Regions from separate parts of the Variovorax raffinosi genome, predicted to be linked through region 1. Evidence: predicted binding sites of a transcription regulator. Region 1 holds the regulator's gene; the other holds the start of a gene.
What was found. The regulator HrcA, encoded in region 1, represses chaperone genes, less so after heat shock. The targets are predictions, from matches to a motif close to TTAGCACTCNNNNNNNNNGAGTGCTAA.
Positions count from the first base shown of each region.

Region 2: a site for HrcA is predicted at 1,641-1,667, ahead of groES (co-chaperone GroES). Genes of this name have one in related genera too.

Region 1 covers NZ_JBPJZR010000015.1:92,573-95,945, reverse strand. Annotated here, with positions in the region: gene ACSFB7_RS32185 (recombinase family protein) at 1-502, shown strand, start outside; gene hrcA (heat-inducible transcriptional repressor HrcA) at 556-1,563, shown strand; tRNA gene ACSFB7_RS32175 (tRNA-Ile) at 1,604-1,680, shown strand; gene ACSFB7_RS32170 (EamA family transporter) at 1,768-2,655, opposite strand; gene ACSFB7_RS32165 (AraC family ligand binding domain-containing protein) at 2,771-3,373, shown strand, end outside.
Region 2 covers NZ_JBPJZR010000010.1:272,292-275,664, forward strand. Annotated here, with positions in the region: partial or broken gene ACSFB7_RS27195 (YadA-like family protein) at 1-286, shown strand, start outside; gene ACSFB7_RS27200 (hypothetical protein) at 327-560, shown strand; gene ACSFB7_RS27205 (winged helix-turn-helix domain-containing protein) at 630-1,409, shown strand; gene groES (co-chaperone GroES) at 1,756-2,046, shown strand; gene groL (chaperonin GroEL) at 2,102-3,373, shown strand, end outside.

The sequences.
Region 1 (3,373 bases):
CTCCGAAAAGACCAGCGGCATCGGACCTCGGCCCGAGCTGCACCGGGCGCTTGCGTCGTTGCGTCCAGGCTGTACGCTGGTGGTTTACAAGCTAGACCGGCTGGCGCGAAGTCTCAAAGATTTGCTGCAGTTGTTGGACCGGCTGAAGCACGCGGGGTGTGCAGTTAAGTCGCTCACGGAGCCGATTGATACGTCTTCCGCGATGGGTGAATTCGTGCTGCAGATTCTGGGTGCTGTTGCACAGCTTGAACGAGCCATTATTCGAGAGCGCTGCCAAGCGGGCAGGGTCGCAGCTATGGCGCGTGGCGTTCAGTTTGGGCGCAGTACGCTGGTGACGGGTGATGAGGCCGATACCGTGGGGGTGCTTTATTCCGCAGGGTTCACTCTGGCAGAAGTGGCACTCATGTTCGGGGTGTCCCCCACGGCTGTCCGTTCTGCGCTCGTGCGGGCTGGCGTGACACGTCGAGGCCGGGGCGGCTTGCGACTTCGCCGGGTGAGCTAGGCTATGCGCCTCTGTTTCCCAAACTTTTCGAAGTACAACACTAAAATCTTGCAATGCTGGACGACCGTGCCAAGTTGCTGCTCAAGACGCTCGTCGAGCGCTACATCGCCGACGGGCAACCCGTCGGGTCACGCACGCTCTCGCGATCCTCGGGGCTGGACCTGTCGCCGGCGACCATCCGCAACGTCATGTCGGACCTGGAGGCGCTGGGGCTGATTGCCAGTCCGCACACGTCGGCTGGCCGCATTCCAACGCATCGTGGCTACCGCCTCTTTGTCGACACCATGTTGACGGCCCAGCGCGAGCAGATGAGCACGCCGAGCCTTGCGCCCGACCAGCCGCAGAAGGTGATTGCCAACGCGGCCCACCTGCTGTCGAACCTGTCGCAGTTCGTGGGTGTCGTGATGGCGCCCCGGCGCGCGTCGGTGTTCAAGCAGATCGAGTTCCTGCGGCTGTCCGAAAACCGGCTGCTGGTGATCATCGTGTCGCCCGATGGCGACGTGCAGAACCGGGTGATCTTCCCGGAGGCCGACTATTCGCAGTCGCAGCTGGTCGAGGCCTCCAACTACATCAATGCGCACTACGCGGGCCTGACGATCGAGCAGGTGCGCGACCGTCTGCAGTCCGAGGTCGAAAAACTGCGCGGCGAGATCGCGGCGCTGATGCAGGCAGCGGTGCAGGTCAGTTCCGAAGTGCTGACCGAGGCGCAGGAAGACGAGGTCGTGATCTCCGGCGAGCGCAACCTGCTCGCGGTGAGCGATTTCTCCAGCGACATGGGGCAACTGCGCCGCGCCTTCGAACTCTTCGAGCAGAAGGCGCAGCTCATGCGGCTGCTCGACGTGTCGAGCAAGGCCGAAGGCGTGCGCATCTTCATCGGCGGCGAGAGCCAGGTGGTGCCGTTCGAGGAACTCTCCATCGTCAGCGCCAACTACGAGGTCGATGGGCAGGTGGTCGGCACGCTGGGCGTGATCGGGCCGACCCGCATGCCTTACGAACGCATGATCCAGATCGTCGACATCACGTCGCGGCTGATCGGCAACGCGCTGAGCCACCGCAAGTGAGCGGGCGGGTGGCGCGGCACGAATAGAATCGTGCCCGCGTGGGCCGTTAGCTCAGTTGGTTAGAGCAGCGGACTCATAATCCGTTGGTCGATGGTTCAAGCCCATCACGGCCTACCACCACGTTCCCTTCCCCCTTGAAAATACTTCGAAGAAGCAGGCATCACGCTGCTTTCTTCGTGGATCGTCTTTGGGCGATGCAGCCACTCATGCCCGTTGCCCAGCCCTGCTGGCCAGAACCGCCGGCCCCTTCACCAGCCCGACCGCCAGCGCAGCCAGGATCAGCGCAATCGAAGTCCACTCGGAAGCACTGGGCTGCTGCCCGAAGATAAGGATGGACCCGGCGATGCCGAACACCGGAATCAGAAGTGAAAGCGGCGCCACGCGCGAAACCGGGTATTCGCGCAGCAGCAGGTTCCACCCCCAGTAGCAGAAGTGAGTGGCGCCGTAGACCTGGAACAGCAGCGAAAACACGGCCACGCCGTCGACATGATCGAGCAGCGTGAGATACGGCGCCGATCCGTGGAACAGCCAGGTCAGCAGGAACAGGGGTATCGGCGGAAACAGGCTGGCCCAGACCACGAAGGCGAAGATCTCGCGTACCCCGGACACCTTGACGACGATGTTGCCAATGCTCCATGCCACGGCGCTGACCATGACCAGGGAAAAGCCGAGCAGGGTCGCTCCATCTGAACGGCCCGACAGGATGCCCACCAATCCAAGCGCCGCCAGCACGAGGCCGACGACCTGCGGCAGGCTCAACCCTTCCTTGAACAACAGCACGCCCCAGCCCAGCGTGAAGAAGGCGCTGAACTGGATCAGCAAGGCGGCGCTGCCCGGCGGCACGCCCCACGCGATGCCCAGGTTGATCAAGGCCCACATCGCCACGCCGAAGATCAGCCCGTAGGCCGCGAGCCATCCGAAGGCGACCTGCGGGCGCTTGACGATGAACACCAGGGGCAAGGCCGCCAGCGTGAAGCGGATGGCCGTGAGCAGCAGCGGGTCGACCCTGGCCAGGCCAAGCTTGGTGATTGGAAAGTTGAATCCCCAGACGGCCGTCACGAGGATGGCCAGGAGCAGGTGTTTCTTTTGCATGGTCGGTATTTCCGCGTCGGGTGCGCCGGCGCGGAGGGCGTCGGCCAAGGTGATTTGGCTGGATTTCGACCCGGCCCGCCTTCGATGGTGGGTCAATTGATGTCAAATCCGGGCCATGCGAGAAATCGACATCAATCCCTACGTGAAGACACCGCGCGATGCCGTGGTGACGGCCCGCGACTATCCGGACGGCGAGCTGTTTCCTTCGCACAGCCACGAGCGTGGGCAGCTCGCGTACGCCGCCTGCGGAGTGATCACCGTGTTCACCGACAAAGGCAACTGGGTCGTTCCGGCGCAACGTGCCATCTGGGTGCCGGCCCGCCTGCAGCACGCGATGCAGATGCGCGGTGCGGTGACCATGCTCAACACCTATGTCCGCAGCAAGGCGGCACAACGCCTGGGGCTGCCGGACGACTGCCGGGTGCTCGACGTGTCGCCGCTGCTGCGCCAGTTGCTGGAGAAGGCCGTCGATGTGCCTGCGCTGTACAAGCTCGGCGGACGCGATGCGCATCTGATGAATCTCTTGCTGCACGAGATCGCGGACATGAAGACGCTGTCGCTCAATGCCCCGCTGCCCACCGACCCACGCCTTGCGCAAGCCTGCCGGGAGATGCTGATCAACCCCTCGCTGGAGATCGGCATCGACGACATGGCCGCACGCACGGGCATGAGCCGCCGCACGTTCACCCGGCAGTTCCGCCAGCACACCGGCGTGAGC
Region 2 (3,373 bases), on a different contig from region 1:
GCAATTGACGGCCGCGCAGAGCCAACTGCAAGGCCAGATCAGCAGCACGCAGCGCATTGCCTACTCGGGTGTGGCCATAGCCACCGCGATGAGTTCGCTGCCGCAGGCGATGACACCGGGCAAGACGCTGCTGTCGGTCGGCGTGGGCAACTACTCGGGCTACAGCGCGATGGCCGTCGGCTTCTCTGGGCGCTCGGACAACGGCAAGTGGGTCTACAAGGTCAACGGCGGCTACAGCGGCCAGAAGTTCAACATCGGCGTGGGTGTGGGCTATGAGTTCGATTGAGCATCCGCGCTCGACCGTTTGTTCGGAAGGCGCGCACCCCTTGACCAGGGAGTCTGCGGCCCTCCGCGGCCTCGGGATCTGCCTGCCGGTACCTGCGAGCGCCGACGCCTCGGCGGCGCTCGCTCACTACCCGGACGACAGCCTGGGCCTGCCTGCAGGCGGCAGGGCCAACGTCGACTTCGCAACGCAAGCGGGCAGCGGCAAGACCTTCTACGAAAAGCTCGAGTCCAACGGCTGGTACTTCACAAGCTACGCGCCGCGCGATACCCAGTAAGCCAGTAACCCGGCGATGCCGGTGCGGGCCTGCTGGCGCCCCGGCCATGGAACCAACGAACATTTGCAAATGAAGATGATGACCGGCGTGAGAGGGGCGTTGTCGATCGCCATTCTAGGCAGCGACGGTACGCGCACGGCGGCCTTGCAGGGCAGGCTGGATCGCATGGGACATCAGTCCGTCGTATTCGCGGGCGCTCCCGATTTTCTGACCACGCTGAGCAACGGCGTGCGGTTCAGCCTGCTGTTGTTGCTGGCCCCGCAAGATGAAATGACGAATGCGAGCCTGCGTGCCGTGTGCAAGGTACTCGGCATGCCGGCGCTTCTCGCGACTCAGGACGGCGGCCGGGAACGTCTGCTACCGATGGATGACGACGCCCGGTGGCGCGATGCCGTCGACCTCGAGGCGCCGACAGCGATGGATGCGGAGCTGGACTGGCAGATTCACCTGCTGCTTCAGCGAGCGGGCAACGCCCAGCGGCAAGAAGCCCATGTTGCGGAAGACACCCTCGTGCGGGGCGACTACCGATTCCTGGGCGGCAGCAACACCGTGCTGCACCACGATCGCGAAATCATTCTTCAGCCGCGCCAGTTCGCTTTCGCGCTGGCGCTGTTTCGCAATGTCGGCGAGGTGCTCACGCGAGGCTGGCTGCAGAAATCGCTATGGAAGGACGCGCCTCAGCGCGAAGGAGCGCGGACGCTGGACGTCTGCGCCGCGGGCCTGCGCAGGCGGCTGGACCTTCGCCACGAGAACGGATTCGTGCTGCGCGCCGTGTACGGAACCGGCTATCAGCTCATGGCTGTACCTTCTTCGTCCAATACATCCAGGGCAACCCCCGCCCGGAAGTGATTCACCTCGCACTTCTTGCTCCCGCCCAGCTATGCACCGGCCAAATAGCGGAAAGAGTCCAAGGAAACCGGGCCGCCCCCAATTACAAAAGCTCCAGAGCTTCCTCCTAAAAAAAGCACGATCGTGCGATCAAAAGCCGGCCGGGAAGCACTCGAAATCGGCTGAAAACGGCGTCCAGCAAGCCCTCCAGACCAAGCCCTGCCCTTGAAAGGTCATCGATTGCCCTTATCATTAGCACTCGCTGATGATGAGTGCTAACAGCCCTCGCTCCCAGTCGATGGGCCGCCGGTCTTCCAGTCCGGCGCCCGACCACAAACCCGTTTCTTATCCATATCCAGGAGATGCAATGAAACTTCGTCCTTTGGCCGATCGCGTGATCGTCAAGCGTGTTGACAGCGAAACCAAGACCGCCTCCGGCATCGTCATCCCCGACGCAGCCGCTGAAAAGCCCGATCAGGGCGAAGTCCTGGCCGTGGGCCCGGGCAAGCGCACCGACAAGGGCGAACTGACCGCACTGACCGTCAAGGTCGGCGACCGCGTCCTGTTCGGCAAGTACAGCGGCCAGACCGTCAAGGTCGATGGCGACGAACTGCTCGTGATGAAGGAAGACGACCTGTTCGCAGTCGTCGAGAAGTAAGACTTCTCCTCCCTTTCGATTCATTCATATCCAATCCATTCGGAGTTAATTCATCATGGCAGCAAAAGACGTAGTCTTCGGCGGAGAAGCCCGCGCACGCATGGTCGAGGGTGTCAACATCCTGGCCAACGCAGTCAAAGTGACCCTGGGCCCCAAGGGCCGCAACGTGGTGCTCGAACGCTCGTTCGGCGCCCCCACCGTGACCAAGGACGGTGTGTCGGTCGCCAAGGAAATCGAACTCAAGGACAAGCTGCAGAACATGGGCGCCCAGCTCGTGAAGGAAGTGGCTTCCAAGACTTCGGACAACGCCGGTGACGGCACCACCACCGCGACCGTGCTGGCACAAGCCATCGTTCGCGAAGGTTTCAAGCTGGTGGCTGCCGGCATGAACCCGATGGACCTGAAGCGCGGCATCGACAAGGCTGTGACGGCCCTGGTCGCCGAGCTGAAGAAGGCTTCGAAGCCCACCACCACGTCGAAGGAAATCGCTCAAGTCGGCTCGATCTCGGCCAACAGCGACGAAACCATCGGCAAGCTCATCGCTGACGCGATGGACAAGGTCGGCAAGGAAGGCGTGATCACCGTGGAAGACGGCAAGTCGCTGGACAGCGAACTGGACGTCGTCGAAGGCATGCAGTTCGACCGCGGCTACCTGTCGCCCTACTTCATCAACAACCCCGAGAAGCAATCGGCGCTGTTGGACAACCCCTTCGTGCTGCTGTTCGACAAGAAGATCAGCAACATCCGTGACCTGCTGCCGGTGCTGGAGCAAGTCGCCAAGGCTGGCCGTCCGCTGCTGATCATTGCCGAAGAAGTCGAAGGCGAAGCCCTGGCTACGCTGGTCGTGAACACGATCCGCGGCATCCTGAAGGTTGTGGCTGTCAAGGCTCCTGGCTTCGGCGACCGCCGCAAGGCCATGCTGGAAGACATCGCCATCCTGACGGGCGGCAAGGTCATCGCTGAAGAAGTGGGCCTGACGCTCGAAAAGGTGACGCTGGCCGACCTGGGTCAAGCCAAGCGCATCGAAGTGGGCAAGGAAAACACGATCATCATCGACGGCGCTGGCGCTGCTGGTGACATCGAAGCCCGCGTGAAGCAAGTGCGCGTTCAGATCGAAGAAGCGACCAGCGACTACGACCGTGAAAAGCTGCAAGAGCGCGTGGCCAAGCTGGCTGGCGGCGTTGCAGTGATCAAGGTTGGCGCTGCCACCGAAGTCGAAATGAAGGAAAAGAAGGCTCGCGTCGAAGACGCCCTGCACGCTACCCGCGCTGCAGTGGAAGAAGGCGTTGTGGCTGGCGGCGGCGTGGCTCTGCTGCGTGCCAAGCAA